Regions from separate parts of the Chromobacterium haemolyticum genome, predicted to be linked through region 2. Evidence: riboswitches for the same ligand, from Rfam matches in the RefSeq annotation. Region 2 holds a riboswitch; the other holds the start of a gene.

Region 1 (9,723 bases), 650 kb from region 2:
GAAATCGGTGTCCAGCACCAAGTACAGCCCTGGCGACCGTTCGAACAACAGCTGAAAATCCGGCGCGGCAACCGCAGCCGGCACGCTCAACGCCAACGCAGCCTCCTAATTGATAGGGTTTACATACCAACGGCAAGCAGCCTGCCGTCATATCCTCCATTAAATATGATAGTCGTATATTCACTCAACTCCAGTGTCAGATGGCCGCGTCTACACGCAAAAAAGCCCCGGCCAAGGCCGGGGCTGCTTTACGCTTGCCTGCGCGAATCAGGCGTAGCTGTCGGTGGACGGGCAACTGCACACCAGATTGCGGTCCCCGTAAACATCGTCGATGCGGTTGACGCTGGGCCAGAACTTGTTTTCCAGCACATAGGGCAGCGGGAACAAGCCGGTTTCACGGCTGTACGGACGCTGCCACTCGCCTGCGATGTCCGCCTTGCTGTGCGGCGCGTTGCACAGCGGATTGTCGTCCGCAGGCCACACGCCGTTCTGCACTTTGTCGATTTCCTGACGGATCGCCGCCATCGCCGCGATGAAACGATCCAGTTCCGCCTTGGGCTCGGACTCGGTCGGCTCAATCATCAGCGTGCCCGGCACCGGGAAGCTCATGGTCGGCGCGTGGAAGCCGTAATCCATCAGCCGCTTGGCTACGTCCACCTCGGTCACACCGCTGGCGGCCTTGAGCGGGCGCAAGTCGATGATGCACTCATGAGCCACCCGGCCGTTGGCGCCGGTGTACAGCACCGGAAAGTGCTCGGCCAATCGCGTCGCCACATAGTTGGCGGACAACAAGGCGTTCTCGGTGGCCTGCTTCATGCCCTCCGCGCCCATCATCGCGATGTACATATAGGAGATAGGCAAAATGGAGGCCGAACCGAAGGGCGCAGCCGACACCGCGGTCTGACCGGGCAGGGCGGTGGGCACCGACGCCACCACGTGGTTGGCGATGAACGGGGCCAAATGCGCCTTCAAACCAATCGGGCCCATGCCCGGGCCGCCGCCGCCGTGCGGGATGCAGAAGGTCTTGTGCAGGTTCATGTGCGACACGTCAGCGCCGATGTCGGCCGGACGGCACAAGCCCACCTGGGCGTTGAGGTTGGCGCCGTCCATATACACTTGGCCGCCGTGTTGATGGATGATCGCGCAGATTTCGCGAATGGGCTGCTCAAATACGCCGTGGGTGGACGGGTAGGTAATCATCAAGGCCGCCAGCTGCGCAGAATGCAGCTCGGCTTTCGCCTTCAGATCGGCAACGTCGACGTTGCCCGCCTCGTCGCAGTCCACCACCACCACCTGCATATTCATCATCTGCGCCGTGGCCGGGTTGGTGCCGTGAGCGGAACGCGGAATCAGACAGATATTGCGCTGGCCGTCACCGCGCGACTCGTGGTAGCGGCTGATTGCCAACAGGCCGGCGTACTCGCCCTGGGCGCCGGAGTTGGGCTGCATCGAGATGATGTCGAAGCCGGTGATCGCGCGCAGCTGCGTTTCCAGACCGGCGATCATTTCCAGATAACCCACTGTCTGTTCGCGGGGCGCGAACGGATGCATATTGGCGAACTCCGGCCAGGTGATCGGAATCATTTCGCTGGTGGCGTTCAGCTTCATCGTGCAACTGCCCAGCGAGATCATCGAATGATTCATCGCCAGGTCGCGGCTTTCCAGTTTCTTCATATAGCGCAGCATCTCGTGCTCGCTATGATGGGTGTTGAACACCGGGTGGCTCATGAAAGCGGATTCGCGCTTCAACCCGGCCGGAATCGCATCGGCAGCCGCGGCGTCCAAGGCGGCGATATCGGCGCTCTTGCCTGTGAAGATTTCAATCAGACGCGCCAGATCGGTTTCAGTGGCCGCCTCGTGGAAAGCCACGCCCAACACATTGCCGCCTGCGCGGCGCAGATTGTAGCCGGCGGCCAACGCCGCCTGATACACCGCGTCGGCCTTGGGAGCGTCAACTTGCACCGTGTCGAAGAAACGATCGAACACCAGCTTGCCGCCATCGGCCTTGACCGCGTGCGCGAAAATGGCGGCCAGACGGTGGATGCGGGCCGCGATGCGCTTGACGCCCTCCGGGCCGTGATACACCGCGTACATGCCGGCGATATTGGCCAGAAGCACCTGGCTGGTGCAGATATTGGAGTTGGCTTTTTCGCGGCGGATGTGCTGCTCGCGGGTCTGCAGCGCCATGCGCAGCGCGGTCTTGCCTTTGGCGTCCACGGACACGCCGATGATGCGGCCAGGCGCCGAGCGCTTCATTTCGTCCTTGAACGCGAAATAGGCGGCGTGCGGTCCGCCGAAGCCCATTGGCACGCCAAAGCGCTGAGTGTTGCCGATGGCGACGTCCGCGCCCATCTCGCCCGGAGATTTCAACGCCACCAAGGCCATGATGTCGGCGGCCACCACCGCCACCGCGCCCTTGGCCTTGACCGCGGCGATGTGCGGGGTCAGGTCGATCAAGTCGCCGGCCTCGCCCGGATACTGGAACAAGGCGCCGAAGTATTCGCCCTTGCCCGCCTCTTCCGGGTGGCCCAGTACCAGCTCAAAGCCGAAATACTTGGCGCGGGTCCGCATCACGTCCAGGGTTTGCGGCAGCACGCGGCTGTCCACGAAGAACTGGCCGGACTTGGCCTTGGACACCCGGCGCGCCATCGCCATCGCCTCGGCGGCGGCGGTGGCCTCGTCCAGCAAGGACGCGTTAGCCAGTTCCAGGCCGGTCAGGTCGATCACCATTTGCTGGAAATTCAGCAAGGCTTCGAGACGGCCTTGGGCGATCTCCGCCTGGTACGGGGTGTAAGCGGTATACCAGCCCGGGTTTTCCAGCAGGTTGCGCAAGATCACCGTTGGGGTCAGCACCGGGTAATAACCCTGGCCGATGAAGGATTTGTTGACCACATTCTTGGCGGCGACAGCCTTCAGCGCTGCCAGCGCCTCGGCTTCCGGCATGGGGTCCGGCAGCTCCAATTTGCGGTTCAGGCGGATGTCGGCCGGCAGCGTCTGCGCCACCAGTTCGTCAATGGAGGCCACGCCGATAGCGGCCAGCATTTGCTCGCGCTCTGCGTCGGACGGGCCGATGTGGCGGGAGATGAATTCTTTGCGGTTGAAAAGTTCGGAGAGAGACATGAGTACGAGACCTTCTGTGCTTGCCGTCCGCGCCGCGGCTTTCGCGGCCAATCGGGTGTTGCTGGATATCCGGGCGAAAAAAACGCCTCGCGGCCAATCAGGACTGCGAGGCGGTTTTCACCATCAGGCGCCAATTTCCTTGGCGTAGGCGGCGGCGTCCATCAGGGCGTCCAGGTCCGCCGGATTCGCCGGCTTGATCTTGAAGAACCAGCCCGCCCCGTAGGGTTCGCTATTGGCCAGTTCCGGTTCGGCTTCCAGTTCCTCGTTGATGGCCAGCACTTCGCCGGCAACCGGACAGTAAATGTCGGAAGCGGCCTTCACCGACTCCACCACGCCGGCCTGCTCTTCCTTGGCCAGCTTGGCGCCCACTTTCGGCAGTTCGACGAAAACGATGTCGCCCAGCAATTCTTGCGCATGCTCGGTAATGCCCACGGTCACGGAACCGTCAGCTTCCAGACGCAGCCATTCGTGGCTTTCAACGTATTTGAGTTCGGCGGGGATGTTGCTCATGAGTGTCTCCAGTCAAATCCAGGTCTTAACGATTATTCCCGGCCGCGTCGCGCGGCCTGCCTGAGCGATCGGCTCAGGCGAAAACTTTCTTGCCGTTGCGCACGAAAGGCATCTTGACCACGCGCACTTCGGTCAAGGTGCCGCGCAGGTCCACCAGCGCCTTGTCGCCTGTGCCTGCCGGCACGCGCGCGATCGCGATGGAATGCTTGAGCGTGGGCGAGAAGGTGCCGCTGGTGATCACCCCTTCGCCCACCCCTTCCACCACCACTTTCAGACCTTCGCGCAGCACGCCGCGCCCTTCCAGTACCAGGCCCACTTGCTTGGTCTTCACGCCGGCGGCTTTCTGCGCCTCTAGCGCCTTGCGGCCGATGAAGTCGCGCTCTGCCGGTTCCCAGGCGATGGTCCAACCCATGCCGGCTTCCAGCGGGGAAACGGTTTCGTCCATATCGTGGCCGTACAGATTCATGCCGGCCTCCAGCCGCAGGGTGTCGCGCGCGCCCAGACCGATGGGCGCCACGCCGGCAGCCTGCAATTGTTGGAAGAAAGCGGCGGCTTCAACGCCGGGCAGCATCACTTCCAGGCCGTCTTCGCCGGTATAGCCGGTGCGGGCATAGAACCAGTCTCCTGCCGGCTGGCCTTGAAACGGCTTCAAGTTCTGGATGACGGCGGCGAGTTCGGGCTTGACCGAACAGACCTTGGCAATGGCTTGCGGGCCTTGCACCGCCAAGATGGACAGATCGCGTCTTACTTTGATGTCGACGTTGAAGTCCGCCTTGTGCCCTTCCATCCAGGCCAGATCCTTGTCGGTGGTGCCGGCGTTGACCACCATGCGATAGCCGTAGGAGGTCAGGTAGACGATCAGATCGTCCACCACGGTGCCGTCGGGCGTGAGCATGCCGGAATACAGCGCCTTGCCTTCGAAGCCCAGCTTGGCCACGTCGTTGGCGATCAGCCGCTGGAGCCAGGCCTTGGCGTCCGGCCCGCTGATGTCCAGCACCGTCATATGGGAAACGTCGAACATGCCGGCGTCGTTGCGCACAATTTCATGTTCTTTTAGTTGGGAGCCGTAATGGATGGGCATTTCCCAGCCGGCGAAATCGACCATCTTGGCGCCGGCGGCGATGTGGGACTCAAACAGGGGGGTGCGTTTCGGGGCCGTCATTGGTGCGTCCTTAGCAAAAGCGTGTAGTGTTGCTCTATTCCCTACACCCCTCTGTCCCTGCACCTGAGATTTTCCGGCCTTGCGACCGTTAGCCCCTTCGGTGGGCATCCGTGGACGCCGCTCTCCAGATTCGGCGAACTGGCTGCGGCCAGTCCGATAATGCAGTCCTTTTGCCTGAGCGATTGCGGGTGCGCTTGCGCCTTCGGCGGTGGCGCGGACGGCCACTCTCTCCTGCATGACGTGCCAGATTATGGTTGCTGGACCGGGCCTTGGCAAGCCGTGTTTATCTTCAACTTAAACAATGACTTAAAATATTCGAAACCGCAAATCATTGAACGGATATTGCTTCGTTTAAGATCGATTACGAACACATTTCACTTCGTTATCGATCACGCAATCGACAAACTCCCCCTCCAAGCAAAGCTGATCGTAAGATGACATCCATCTTTACCCAGCACGAGCTCTATCCGATATGGAAAGGAAACCGCGATGCGAAAACTAATCAACGATCCGCGCCATGTGGCGCGGGAAATGCTGGAAGGGCTGGCCGACACCCTGCCCGGCCTGGCCCTGCTCGAAGAGGAAAACGTCTTGCTGCGCGCGGATCTTCCGGCTGACGGTCAGCTCGACAAAGTGGCGCTGATCTCCGGCGGCGGCAGCGGCCACGAGCCCGCCCACGCCGGCTACATCGGCCACGGCATGCTGGACGCCGCCGCAGTGGGCGACGTATTCACCTCGCCCAGCGTAGACACCGTGCTGGCGGCGATCCGCGCCGTCGCCGGCCCTAAAGGCGTACTGCTCATCATCAAAAACTACACCGGCGACCGGCTGAACTTTGGCCTGGCGGCGGAGCTGGCCCGTGCCGAGGGCATTGCCGTCGACAGCGTGGTGGTGGCCGACGATGTAGCGCTTCGCGACACCGTGGAGCCGGCGCGCCGTCGCGGCATCGCCGGCACCGTCCTGGTGCACAAGATTGCCGGCGCGGTTGCCGCCAGCGGCGCCAGCCTGGCCGAGGTCGCCGCCGCGGCGCGGCAGGCGGCGGAACAGGTAGCCACCATGGGCGTGGCGCTGGGAGCCTGCACCGTGCCGGCGACCGGCCGCCCCGGCTTTCAACTGGACGACGACGAAGTAGAGTTGGGCCTGGGCATTCACGGCGAAGCCGGCGTACGCCGCGTGCCGCGCCAATCCGCCGACGCCTTGTGCGCGACGCTGCTCGACGCCATTGTCAGGGACCGCGGTTGGCAGGCCGGCCAACGGGTGGCAATGCTGGTCAACGGCCTGGGCGGCACTCCGCCGATGGAGCTCGCCATCGTGGCGCGCAGCGCGCTGGCCTCGGCGCGACGGCTCGGCTTGCATGTGGAACGGCTATGGAGCGGTAATTTCATGACCGCGCTGGAAATGCCGGGCTGCTCGCTGTCGCTGCTGGCGCTGGATGAGCAGCGCCTCGGCTGGCTGGATCAAGCCACCCAGGCTCCGGCTTGGCCCGGCTCCGGCCTTCTGCCGGCGCGACGCCAGCTGCGGCCGGCGCCGCCGCGCGCGGCAGCAGGAGCCCTCTCCATCGCCAAAGCCGACCCCAAGCTGCGCGCCGTGGCTTGGGCCGCGGCCAAGGCGCTGGACGCCGCCGAACCGCTGTTGACCGAACTGGACGGAGCGGCAGGCGACGGCGATCTGGGCGTCAGCATGCAGCGCGGCGCGGCGGCGATCCGCGCCTTGCCGGACAGCGCCTGGAGCGATCCGGCCACGGCGCTGCGCACCGTCAGCCAGGCCTTGCGCCAGGCCATCGCCGGTAGCTCCGGCCCGTTCTACTCGACAGCCCTGCTGCGCGCGGCGCGGCGACTGGACTCATCGAACGCGCCCAACCCGCTCGACTGGGCCGCGGCGTTCAAGGACGGCGTTGCCGCCATTGCGGAACTGGGCGGCGCGCAGGTGGGCGACCGCACCATGCTGGATACCTTAACGCCAGCCGCCAACGCTTTCGAAGCCGCTCTGAACGACGGCCAAAGTCCAAACGAGGCGTGGCATTCCGCGCTGAAGGCGGCGGAACGCGGCTGCGCGGCCACCGCCGCCATGCGGCCGCGCTTGGGACGGGCCAGCTATCTGGGCGAACGAGCGCTAGGCGTGCCCGACGCGGGAGCCAGCGCCGCGCTGGTCTGGTTGAAGGCGCTGGCCGGCTAACGCTTGACGATGCGGCCACCGCAAGCACGCGGCGGCCGCGTCAAATCAGGACGGCTCCAGTTCCATGGACGGGTAAACCCAGTCCACGCCCAAAGCCTGCCCCCACAGGCAGTCGCCCAAGTCGTAATGCCACCATTCCTCGGCATAGTTGCTGAAACCGGACTGTTTCATCAGATTGAACAAGACGCGGCGATTGTGACGCACCGCCAACCATCGTTCGGACGAAAAGCCCTGCGCGGGATCGTGCGGCGCTTCGAAGTAGTCGGTGCGCGACGCCGGCTCGGCCGCGTCGAAAGCGGTGCCGAAATCGCAGATCTCCCCGGTATCCCGCCGGCAAATCGCCAGATCAATCGCGCCGCCCGAATTGTGCGGCAGCACCGCGAAACGAGCGGTATCGTCGGGATGGGCGGCAAACAAGCGAGCCTGCCGCTCCACCGCCGCCGCGTCCCAATCCGGATGCGCGGCGCGCACCTCGTCCAACACCATTTGAAATAGATCGGCCTGAGTCTCGCGGCTGCGGTAAGCGTCGAACAACAACAGGCCGTAATCCGGGGCCAGCCGCGCCGCCGCCTCGCGCAAGCGGCGCGCAACAAAGGCCCGTGCCGACATTCGCTCGGCGCAGCCTTTGCGGCCGGCGAGGTAATAGCTGTTTTCCGGAAACAAACCGTCCGCGCGCTCCAGCGCGCAAGGCTCGTTTTCCTCCCGCATCCGCGCCAGCGTTAAAGCGTCCGGCATCGGGTAAGCGAAATCGATGGCGACAAGCAGGCTATCGACGGCGGCTATCCTCATGGCAACTCCCAGTCTGAAACCAAAGCGCCCTAGTAAGCCACCAGCCAGCGGCATAGGCAAGTCCATTTCGCCATGACGACAGCCTTGATCCCAAAGAAAACGCGGCCGAGGCCGCGTGTTGGATCCTGCGCCGCCTCGCTCACGAAGGGTCGGCGTAACGTTCCTTCACTTGCCAGACATAAACCGGCAGGCCCAGCAGCAGCAGGATCATGCCCCACATCACGATGTCGGCACCGGAGCCGTATAAAGCCCACACCGAATAGGCGAAGCCCACACCGGCGAAGCACAGCGGCGCCAGGTAGTCCTTGCGCTGGAACTGCTGGGGGCGCATCAGCATGATGGCCAGCAACGCCATCGAGCAAAACGCGTAAGGCAGCAAGGTAGTGGCGGTGGCCAGCAGAATAATGAACTCGAAAATTTTGACGCCGCCGTCGCCCCCCGCGTATTTCATCGCCATCAGCACCGTCACCAAGCCGCTGGACAACACCAGGCCGAAAATAGGCACGCCTTGCGGGTTCATCTGAGCAAAGCGGCGGGGAAACAGGCCGTCGTGCGCGGCGGCGGCCGGCACATGCGCCTGCATCAAGCTCCAGCCGTTCAGCGCGCCGAAGCAGGAGACAATGGCGCCGAAACCCACCAGATAGTAGCCCCAATCGCCCCACATCAGCCTGGCTGCGTCGGCGAACGGCGCCTGCGAGGCCGCCAGCATCGCCGGCGGCATCAAGCCCATCAAGGCCACCGTGGACAAGATGTAGAGCACCGTGGCGATCAGGGTGCCCAGCACCGTGGCGCGCGGAATGGTTTTTTCCGGCGCGATCACGTCGCCCGCCGGCACCGACGCCGACTCCAGCCCCAGAAAAGCCCACAGGGTCAGCGCCATGGTGGCGGACACCGAACTGAGCAGGGGCTTGTCGTGAGGGTTGAATACGATGTTGTCGGGCTGCAAATGGAAAAACCCGATGAAAGTGACAGCGGCCAACGGCAACAGCTTGAGCAAGGTGGTCGTCACCGCCACTAGGCCGGAACTGCGCGCGCCGCGGCTGTTGATCCAGGTGACAATCCAGATCAGGCTGATGGCGAATACGCCGGCCAGCAGATTATCGTGCCCCAACACCGGAAAGAAGACCTGCATATAACTGGTGGCGGCCACCGCCAGCGCCGCGTTGCCGGCCCACAGCGCAATCCAGTAACCCCAGGCGATCCAGAAGCCGGCAAAGCCGCCGAAGGCTTCATGAATATACGCGTAGGGCCCGCCCTCCTTGGGCAGAATGGCCGCCAGCCGCGCAAACACCAAGGCCAGGCAGATCGCGCCGGCGGCGGTGAGCAGCCAGCCTATCATCGACACGCCGCCGAACGGCGCCAGCGACGCCGGCAACAGGAACACGCCGGAACCGATCATATTGCCCACCACCAGGGCGGTGCACATCCATACCCCCAGCGCCCGGGTCTTGGTCTTGCTGTCTAAATTGGTATTGCTCAAGGCTTGGTCTCCATCGGGCCTGCCGATTGACGGGCGCGCCGCGCGCGCGTGTTTCTACGATCATGCGATGGCGCCGGCGGAACGGGCTTGGCCGATTCCGTTCGCATTCAGACTGATACGGCTGAAAAAGCGCCCATGATAGAGGGCCGCACCCACAAGCTGGGCATGCTTTCTTTAAGCCGCTTGACCGGAGTCAACTGAAGCGGGACTTTGCGCCAGTGCGCGCGCATGAAAAAAAGGCGGCATTAGAACACAAATTCGACATAAAAACATGTCGCATTTTCCGTATGTCAACGAGAAGGCGATGGCAATCCGCTTGTCGCGGCCGATGATGCGCAACAAGCGCGTGCGCAGATGCCAATATAGGTCAGCAGGCAGGGAAAAAAACACGTCAAATGCATATTTTTGGCATAAAAGGGCGCAATTCAGGCGACCACCACCGGCCCTGCCGGCACCCGCGCCAGCGACCAGTGAGTGCGCGCCCACT
Region 2 (9,723 bases):
CGACTACAAGATCATTCTGGACGGCCGCAGCCTGCCGGACCCGGCCAACTACGCGCTGGCCGCCATCCTGCCGCCGGCCGGCTGCCCGGCCACCAATCCCGCGCTGCGCCCCTTTGTGGTGATAGACCCGCGCGCCGGCCACGGCCCCGGCATCGGCGGCTTCAAGATGGACAGCGAGATCGGCATTGCGCTGCAACAGGGTCACCCCTGCTACTTCATCATGTTCTTCCCCCAGCCGGTGCCCAGCCAGACCATAGAAAGCGTCAGCCGCGCGGAATACGTCTTCCTCAGCAAAGTCAACGAACTGCACCCGGACAGCGACGGCAAGCCCTTCGTCATCGGCAACTGCCAAGGCGGCTGGGCCGTGGCCATGCTCGCCTCCGTGGCGCCGGAACTGTTCGGCCCCATCCTGCTGGCCGGCACCCCGCTGTCCTACTGGGCCGGCGTCACCGGCAAAAACCCTATGCGCTACTCCGGCGGCATGCTGGGCGGCACCTGGACCGCCTCGCTGGCCGGCGACCTGGGCCACGGCAAGTTCGACGGCGCCCACCTGGTCAACAACTTTGAAAAGCTGGACCCGGCCAACACCCTGTGGAAGAAGCCCTACAATCTGTACGCCAAGGTGGACACCGAGCGCGAACGCTTCCTGGGCTTTGAACGCTGGTGGGGCGGGCACTACCTGCTGAACAAGCAGGAAATGGAATGGATCTCCCAGCAGCTGTTCGTCGGCAACCACCTGGTGGAAGGCAAGATCGTCAGCAGCGACCAGCACCGCGTGGACATGCGCAACATCCGCTCCCCCATCATCGTGTTCGCCTCCTGGGGCGACAACATCACCCCGCCGCAACAGGCGCTGAACTGGATACCGGACCTGTACGACAACGCGGAAGACATCCGCGACAACGAACAAACCATCATCTACTGCCTGCACAACAAAGTGGGCCACCTCGGCATCTTCGTTTCCGCCGGCATCGCCAACCGCGAACACAGCGAATTCGCCAGCGCGCTGGACCTGATCGACGTGCTGGCCCCCGGCCTGTACGAAGCCATCATCGAAGACGTGGCCCCCGGCACCCCCGGTCAGGAATACATCAAAGGCCGCTACATCATCCGTTTCGAAGCGCGCGAAGTGGCCGACATCCTGGCCCTGGACGACGGCCGCGAAGACGAACAAGCCTTCGAAGTGGTGCGCCGCGTCTCCGAGATCAACCAAGGCGTTTACAACCGCTTCATCTCCCCCGCGCTCCAGGCCGTCAGCAGCGAAGCCAGCGCCCAATGCCAGCGCCAACTCAACCCGGCGCGGCTGGAACGCACGCTGATCTCCCCGCTCAACCCCTGGCTAAGCTGGCTCAAGCCCGCCGCCGAATACGTGCGCGCCCATCGCCATCCGGTGAGCGCGGACAACCCGCTGTGGCGGCTGCAAGAACAATGGTCCGGCTGGATGGCGCAAAGCCTGGACCGCTACCGCGACCTGCGCGACGCCGCCACCGAACACTGCTTCAAGGCCGTGTACGAATCCCCGTGGCTGGCCTCCGCCGTGGGCGTCCAACCGGCCCGCGAAGCCCGCGCCGCCCGCTGCGACAGCTGGGAAAAACGGGAACGGTTGCAACTCAAGCGCCAAACGCTGGACCCCGCCTACGAAACCGGCACCCTGGCGGACGGCTTCGTGCGCCTGCTCACCTACGTGGCGATTGGCCGCGGCATCATAGACGAGCGCCCGTTCAACGCCATCCGCCGCATCATGCGCGACATCCGCCACGAATACCCGCTGACCCTGATGCAGCTGAAAGAAATCGCCCGCAAGCAAGTCTTCCTGGTGCGGCTGGACGAAGCCCGCGCGCTGGCCGGCCTGCCCAAGCTGCTGCAGGAAGAGCACCGCCGCCGCCAGGCCTGGCAGCTGGCGCACGAACTGCTGGCGCTCAGCGGCGACATCGCCCCGGAACAACAACAGCGGCTGGACCAAGTGGCCCACGCGCTGCAACTGGACACCCGCGCGCCGTCGGCTCCGGCCATCCTGCCGCCCAACGAGCCCATAGCGACAAGCGCAACCGCTCCCGCTCCGGCCCCCGCCGTCAAAACCAGCGCGCCGGCCAAGAAAGCGGCGCCGCCGCGCAAACCAGCCGCCAAAGCCCCGGCCAAAGCAGCGACGGCCGACAAGCCCAGCGCCGCCGCCAAACCCGCCGGCAGCGCGCCGGTTGCGGCCAAGCCGGCCTCAAGCAAGCCCGCGGCGGCCAAAACCGCCAAAGCGCCTGCCGCCAAGGCACCCGCAGCCAAAGCCCCGGCCACGCGCAAACCCGCTGCCGGCAACGGCGCGGCCAAGCCCAAGACGCCTGGCAACTAAGAAGCAGCCCGCGTGAAAACGCCCGGACAGCCTAGCCGCCGTCCGGGCGTTTTCGTGAAGATGGCGCACTGCAACATTTTTGCCTTCCCCCATGTATACAGTCGTTGACTGAACAATACAGCAAACGCTAATATCCTTGCCTGCTGCGGGAGAGAGGGGCATACGGCCCCCGCCGAAGACGCAAACTCCCATAATCGCTCAGGCCACAGTACCGCAGCCCATGGATACCAGCCGATTGGAGAGAGGCCCTAAGCGCCCGTTCATCATCTGCTACGCTTCAGCAAGCGCGCGTCAGATTATGTAACCGGCCCTTAGCGCCCACCGAAGGGGCAAGTGACATCCGGCAAAGCCCGCACACAGGCCGCGCCCGTCATCTAACTCTCAGGTAAAAGGACAAGGGGAGAGGCAATGCCGGCAGCGCCGTGCCCATGCGCAGCCCGCCGGCCATGCTCAGAACGTGTTTACGATCTCGCGAGCAAGAACGAGACAAGGCGAAAACAGCTGAGAAAGCGGAATGTACTCTTGGTACATGAGCATTTCGAAGCGGTACGCGCCGCGTCTCGCGAAGCGCAGCAGATCGTGCACCAGCTCTCAAGGAAAACCCGTGTTCGAAACTCTTGCCCAGGCCGCGCGCCACCTGGCATGGCCCGCCCATTGCCAACCTATTTTCCCACCTGGCTTCGCCGCACACCTCGGCGCCAGCCTGTTTGACCACTGCAACTACATGCTTACCCTGATCTATCTGATCGCCATCACCGCGGAAGCGATGACTGGCGCGCTGGCGGCCGGCCGCCGCAATATGGACATATTCGGCGTTACCGTCATCGCCTTCCTCACCGCCCTGGGCGGCGGCACCGTGCGCGACATCGTGCTGGGCCGCTACCCGATAGGCTGGACCCAGCACCCGGAATACGTCGGCCTCGTCATCGCCGGCGGCCTGGCCGCCGTGTTCGTGGCCCGCTACATGAAGCGCCTCAGCCGCGTCTTCCTGGTGCTGGACGCGCTGGGCCTGATCGCCTTCACCATCATAGGCTGCGGCGTGGCCCAGTCCATGGACTATCACCCGGTAGTAGTGGTGATGGCCGGCATGATCACCGGCATTGCCGGCGGCATCCTGCGCGACGTGCTGTGCAACCGCGTGCCCGTGGTCTTCCGTCAGGAACTGTACGCCAGCGTCTCCTTCGCCGTGGCCCTGCTCTACCTGGGCCTGATCAAACTGGGCGTGCCGCACGATCTCAACGTGCTGGCCAGCTTCGCCGTCGGCCTCACCATCCGCCTGGCCGCCATCTGGCGCGAATGGCGGCTGCCGGTGTTCATGTATCGGCACGATCTGCATTAAGCGCGGCCAAGACCCGCTAACAAAACTCCGGATCCTGCGTTGCGCCTCCTTGTCGTACCACTTGTACTGTAGCTTCGCAGAAACTTCGTTTTCTGCATCGGCAAGCCTTGGCTCAGGTACGCTGCGCAGTTTTGTTAGCGGCACTAAACCAGCAGGCCCCCGCCTGCCGGAACTTCCCGGCCCGGCGGCGGCCTATCCAAACCCGCCCCTGCCGAAAGCGCCTCGCATGTTGAGCCTTGCCCCGCAAAACCATCGTTTGGAAAACGCCATCGCCTGGGCGCAGCAACGCCCGGACGTGGATGCGCTGATCCTCACCGGCTCCTTTGCCCGCGACGACGGCAGCGTCGATATCCATTCCGATCTGGACCTGGAAATCATCAGCCCGGACCCGGCGGCTCTGGCCACGGACGACGGCTGGCTGCGCGACATCGGCCCCCTGATCACCGTGCTGCGCCTGGGCGAAGGCCAAGCCTGGCCCACCCGCCTGGCCATCTACGCCGACGGCGTCAAAATCGACTTCACCCTGGCCGGCCCCGCCCGGCTGCAAGCCATGCGCAAGGACGGGCTGGACCCGCTGTACCAGCGCGGCTACCGCGTGCTGCTAGACAAAACCGGCGTGGCCCAAGGCCTGCCCGCGCCGCATGGCCGTCCCGCCGCGCCGGCCCTGCCTTGCGAAGAACGCTTCCGCGAGCGGGTGGAAGAATTCTGGTTCGAAGCCTTTCACATCCCCAAATACCTGGCGCGCGGCGAACTGTTCGTCGTCAAATTTCGGGACTGGACCATAAAGGAACTGCTGCTGGAAATGCTGGAATGGCATGCCCATAGCCACCCCGGCGCGGCGGCGGACTGCTGGCATATCGGCACCCGGCTGCAACACTGGGCCGAGCCTGAACACTGGCAGGCGCTGCAACAGGGGTTTGGCCACTTCGACGCCGCCGACGCCGAACGCGCCTTCCACGCCACCCTGCGGCTATACAGCCAAGTGGCACGCGAAGTGGCCGCCCGCGCCGGCTTCGACTACCCGGAAGCGGTGGAAGCCGGCATCCGCGACTTGATCCGCGCCCCAACCTAAGAACCTGTTCAAAGTCTGCTGCGCTTCGTGAAGCGTTGCACGGTGAGTACGAGCTCAAAATGCTCATGTACCACTCGTACATTCCGCTTTTTCGCTCGTTTTCGCCTTGTCTCGCTCTAGCTCGCGAGATCGTAAACAGGCTCTAAACCAACGGCGGCGCGGCGGCCCTCACGCGTCTCGCCAGGCGGGGGCGGCTTCCCTGGGCTTGACCTTTGGTCATGGTTAGATAGAATCCTCTATCTTTTAGGCGTTCGCTTCCGTTCGCCTTTCTCAGCCACGCGCCTCCTCTCAACGGAAGCGCGCCAGCCAAGCCATACCGCAAACCGCCACGTCCCGTGGCCAGATACTTTGTCAGGAAATAAGATGCGTATCCACGCCCTTCTGCTGCCGCTAGCCCTTTACAGTGCGGTAGTTACCGCGGATTCATTCTCCCCCTCCCACCCGGCTTTTACCCAAATCAACAAGGCCATGACGGATAGTTTTCGCATACAGCAACAACTGATGCGGATGCCTACCCCGCCCGATATGTTCAAGAGAGAGAATAAAGAAACACCACCGCCTCAGGACGAGGCGGAGAAGGTTGATCGCCGGCAGGCTGAATCGGTGATAACGCCGCAACAACAGCCACGCCCTGATGAGCAGGCGGAGAGCGATTAACAAGCTCTGTCCCAATTGGCCGCTTCGACGCAGCCGACGCCAAACGCGTCCTCCACGCCATCTTGCAGTTGCACTCGCGAAGTGGCCGCCCGCGCCGGCTTCGATCGCCCGGAAGCAGTGGAAACCGGCACCTACGGCTTGAGGCGCGCACAGGCACAAACTCGCGACCACCGCGCCTTGACCCCGCTCGCATAGTGGGCAACAATCCCCGCGTGCCGCAAAACACGGCACCGAGATTGGCATCTCGAATAGCGTTGCGTCAGCAAGCATGTGCGTTTACGCACATGCTTGTGTTTTGCCATGACCTGACGGCAGGTGCATGGTGGGAGAGCGCTATGCGCTCGCCGGTCGCAACGCTCGGTAATGCCAATCCCATCACGCGCCTGCCAAATCCTCTAGCGGATAGGCAGCTTGTTAATCTTGTTTTATCGCAGGAGTAACGACATGCCGCAATCTCTCTTCCCGCGCCGACGGCGCTACCGCACCCCGATCCTCGAAGCCCAGGAAGTCCTACTGCCCTTCGTCAGCCGCCTTCCCGGACGCACCTACCCGCACTACTGGCAAATGCCGCCCGCGCCGCCCACCGCCGCCGAGGCCCACGCCTACGGCCGGGAATGCGCCGCCCACGTGCTGCAATGGTTCAAGGACAACCCGGCCTACGTGGGCCAGGGCCTGATTAGCCGCATCGCTCGCGATATCGACTTCAGCCGCACCGAGCAGCGCGGCTACTGGCTGGGCTTTTTCAATCATCTGGAATTGCTGATCTCGCTCAGCGCGCGGCGGATGAATGTCTACGCCTACACCGACCATCAACACCAGATGATGGACGCGCAGGTGGAGCGCTCCTTGTTGGAGCGACGGGTATTGAAGAAGAGTAAGTAAAGGGAGGCCCCCGGCGAAAGCCGGGGGTTTGGTGTTATGGGGGGGGGGTGGTTTGTCGGCAGAAGCAGACAAACATGCCAATGTGCTATTATAAGCATTGCCGACAAGGAGCCGTCGCTCATAGATGAGCAACCATCTATCCTTTATCAGGTTAAGAGCCGCGAACAAAACCACACAGAGAAACTGAGCCAAGGCGTGCCGACGCAAGCAGTACAGCGGACTAGCGCAAAAAGTATCACAGGCTCGGTGAATTCGGATGTTAGCGTTTCAAAAATATGACACTACCAATTACCGACACCATAATCGCTGCGCTAGCACAACTCGTAGACGATTCAAAATCCCATGGAGAGTATCGCGAGCCCTCTCATTCAGATATTGAGTTTTACGTTGGGCGAACCGGCTTAACCTCGGCAGACCCAAAAACTCAAGGTCAAGTAATTGGGAAAGCCAAGAGAGTCAGAGCGATTCTGTCATGGGCAATCGACAACAACCCCAACGCTGGCTCAAAACTCATCGAGCAACTGCTATCAAAGGTTCGAGCATCAGGGGGATTTCGGGAACAATCGGCCAATTTTGTCGGCACAGAAGCGATTCTGAATGCCATGTCTGCATTTGATGCCGAAGGTTATGAGCTTTCCAAAGACGGAGACATTCGACCAAAAGTTCTGGAAAACCTTAAAGGCCGAGAGTTATCCCAAGCGCTTCATGCATATGCACGCCGTGCCCAAAAAGGTGCTCACGACGCAGCATTACTTTCTGGCACTGGCAAAGACCTTCTTGAGGCAACCGCCGCACACATCCTTCAGACAAAATGGGGTTCATATTCGAGCGGAGCTAACTTTCAAGGTCTACTTGGGCAAGCCTATGTGGCGCTCGGACTTACTGTTCCTGAACAAGCCACACAACCGGGTGAATCTCCGACCAAAGCCCTCGAACGCGCAATGTTTCAAACTGCCTGTGCTATTAATCGTCTCAGAAACAAAGAAGGCACTGGTCACGGGCGTCCGTGGTTGCCTTCGATTACAAACACCGAAGCTACGGCCGCTATTGAGATGGTTGGCAGCATTGCAAGCTTTCTGCTCAACAAACTCGATGAAAACCGTTAATCCAGTGCTCAACTTCGCCCCCTCCAGCCACTCGACGCTACGCGATAAGGTTGCACAGCGTCGGTTAGCTATAGGTTAGATTTCACGATCCTATGGCTTCGACACCACAAGACGCAGCAGCAATCGAAAAGTTCGTGCTTAACGTCACAATTCCGATCTTACTTGAAACCACGAACGGGTTAGTCCATGCAAGTCTGGATTTGTAGCACAGGGCTTGTTGTGACGTCTGTACTTGCCTACCGCGCGTTGGACTGGTCGCGCTCGCGGCATTCACCTTGGTATTCCCAGGCCATGGAGAGCCAGCCCTGATGCCGTTCCCTGCAGACAATATCGCCTTTGAAAAAGCTCAGGTCTTGGCGTAAGGGAACGTGGATGACAAGCTCTCCCTTGCTGTGTGGGTCCATGGATTTGGTCTGCAGGGCAAAGCTTGCGCTCTTGCCTGACGTGATCTGGACATCTTGCACGATAAATTTTTCGGTAGTGAATGGCGCATGGTCAAATACACCGTTGAGAACGACAGCAGTCAATGCGGCATACGCAAAAATGACGAGTGTGAAGAAGTAATTTTTACTGCGTCCTTGCTTGTTCTTTATTGAAACCAACTGAGATAGCGCAAAAGAGATTGCCGCCAATAGAGTCCATATTGGCGTGTACTCTCCGGGAAGTAACGGCGAAAAATAGCGGTACTCACTGGCTACTGAAAACAAGAGCAGGCATAGAATAGCAATTGAAAACAACAACATAATAGTGCAATCAACCTTAACAGCACCGCCTCTTTTGTCCAGCAGGGATACGCCGAAAAATTTTGCACACATTGCCGGCAGAAGAATAGCCGCGCCCCCGACACAGATAGTGATGGCCGAGTACAGGGCGGGATACAAGGGATATATACACAGCAGAGTTAACACAAAAAGCGCAATCAATATAGCCAAGTTAACGGCTTTGATTACTCGCAACGTTTTCCTTCTCGCTACTGGAGTAGCACCATAGTCGGCATTGGATTCAATCAAGTTTTTGATAGTTCTCTCATCATTAAGCTTGAGACTGACGTGTTGCTTGAGAAAGTCATGAAGCGCGTATTTTTCCACATATTCATATGGCCATGAAAAAAGACAAACACCCTCATCATTCCCATAGAAAATTATGCGATCTTCTTGCTTCACCCTTTCGACTATATACCCATAGATATCAGCAGTTTTTATCGTCTTTTCGAACAAGACACTCTTAATAATTATCTCATTTTCTTTAACAATCGTTTTTTCAAACACAAGCACATCAATGATGCATATTTCAAGCATGGGCAGGAGGATATAGGCCGCAACTTTGATGGCCGTTTCAGCATCACTGGCCCAAGCAAGCAAGAAGATGAATACCGAGATGGAGAGGATGAACAAAACAAACTTTACACGCTTGGGAAGAGTAATGATTTTTTCGAAGTCCGACTGATTGTCCATGCGTGAGGCTCTGCGGCATTGGAATGATAAAGATATATTGTGACGCAGCACGCTAAGCCAGCCAAGTAGGAGGGGGCGGCGTCGTAGACTACATACCCGCCTCCTTTGCCATCAGCCCCCCCCTGCCTCTTCACTCCCCCCGCCAAAGCCGCCCCAACATCTCCTGCCACAGTTCCCGGTACACCGGATTGCTGGCGCCTTCGCCATGTCCGGGGTTGTCGGCGTTGGGGCGGTGTATCGGCTTGTTCAGCGCGAACGGGTGCCCACCCACAGCGGAGCTCTCGCCAAGTGACGCCCCCTTCCTCACCCCCCAAGAACCTGTCCAAAGCCTGAGAGGAGTAGCCCCTGCCCCTATAGCCGCTACTCCGCCCACATGCCGCGTAGGGTCACGCCCCTGCCTCATGTGGCACAATTTTCCTATTTCGGAACTTAAATCAAACAAATATTCCGAAAATGGAAAAATATCTTTGACGCAAGAACATGACAGATTTAATCTGAACTCAGATCATCTCGTGGCGTGGCCGGTATGCCGGCGCCTGATAACCAAAAGGAAACCGAAGTGGCAGATGAATACAAGCTTGATGAGTTGGACCTGGCCATCGTGGAAGCGCTCGGCGACAACGGCCGGCTCTCCCCATCCGAGATTGCGACAAGAATTGGGGACATCTCGGAACGGACCGTCCGCTCCCGTCTCGCCGCCATGATCGAAAACAAGCTCATTTATGTAGGCGCCATGCCGGACCCCTCGGCCGTTGGCGCCAGCGTGCTGGCCGACGTCACCATCGATGTCGAGCCCGGCAAGGTGTCCGAGGTGGCCAACCGCTTAGTGGACTTTGAGTGCATCAACTATGTGGCGATCACCTCCGGCGGCC

The links. Region 2 has a riboswitch for glycine ahead of GYH29_RS08330 (trimeric intracellular cation channel family protein). Riboswitches for the same ligand answer to the same signal wherever they lie in the genome.
Region 1: linked by a shared signal. The riboswitch ahead of gcvT (glycine cleavage system aminomethyltransferase GcvT) and the one ahead of GYH29_RS08330 (trimeric intracellular cation channel family protein) in region 2 are both predicted to bind glycine.

Annotation. Positions count from the first base shown of each region.
Region 1 covers NZ_AP019312.1:1,145,092-1,154,814, reverse strand. Annotated here, with positions in the region: gene GYH29_RS05460 (EAL domain-containing protein) at 1-96, opposite strand, end outside; gene gcvP (aminomethyl-transferring glycine dehydrogenase) at 268-3,120, opposite strand; gene gcvH (glycine cleavage system protein GcvH) at 3,244-3,630, opposite strand; gene gcvT (glycine cleavage system aminomethyltransferase GcvT) at 3,704-4,792, opposite strand; glycine riboswitch at 4,834-4,930, opposite strand; glycine riboswitch at 4,945-5,036, opposite strand; gene GYH29_RS05440 (dihydroxyacetone kinase family protein) at 5,282-6,967, shown strand; gene GYH29_RS05435 (M15 family metallopeptidase) at 7,013-7,756, opposite strand; gene GYH29_RS05430 (amino acid permease) at 7,896-9,236, opposite strand; gene gluQRS (tRNA glutamyl-Q(34) synthetase GluQRS) at 9,662-9,723, opposite strand, start outside.
Region 2 covers NZ_AP019312.1:1,797,628-1,807,350, reverse strand. Annotated here, with positions in the region: gene GYH29_RS08335 (DUF3141 domain-containing protein) at 1-2,341, shown strand, start outside; glycine riboswitch at 2,478-2,565, shown strand; glycine riboswitch at 2,567-2,748, shown strand; gene GYH29_RS08330 (trimeric intracellular cation channel family protein) at 2,946-3,680, shown strand; gene GYH29_RS08325 (aminoglycoside 6-adenylyltransferase) at 3,907-4,752, shown strand; gene GYH29_RS08320 (hypothetical protein) at 5,116-5,409, shown strand; gene GYH29_RS08315 (hypothetical protein) at 5,854-6,291, shown strand; gene GYH29_RS08310 (abortive infection family protein) at 6,567-7,397, shown strand; gene GYH29_RS08305 (hypothetical protein) at 7,634-8,851, opposite strand; gene GYH29_RS08300 (Lrp/AsnC family transcriptional regulator) at 9,411-9,723, shown strand, end outside.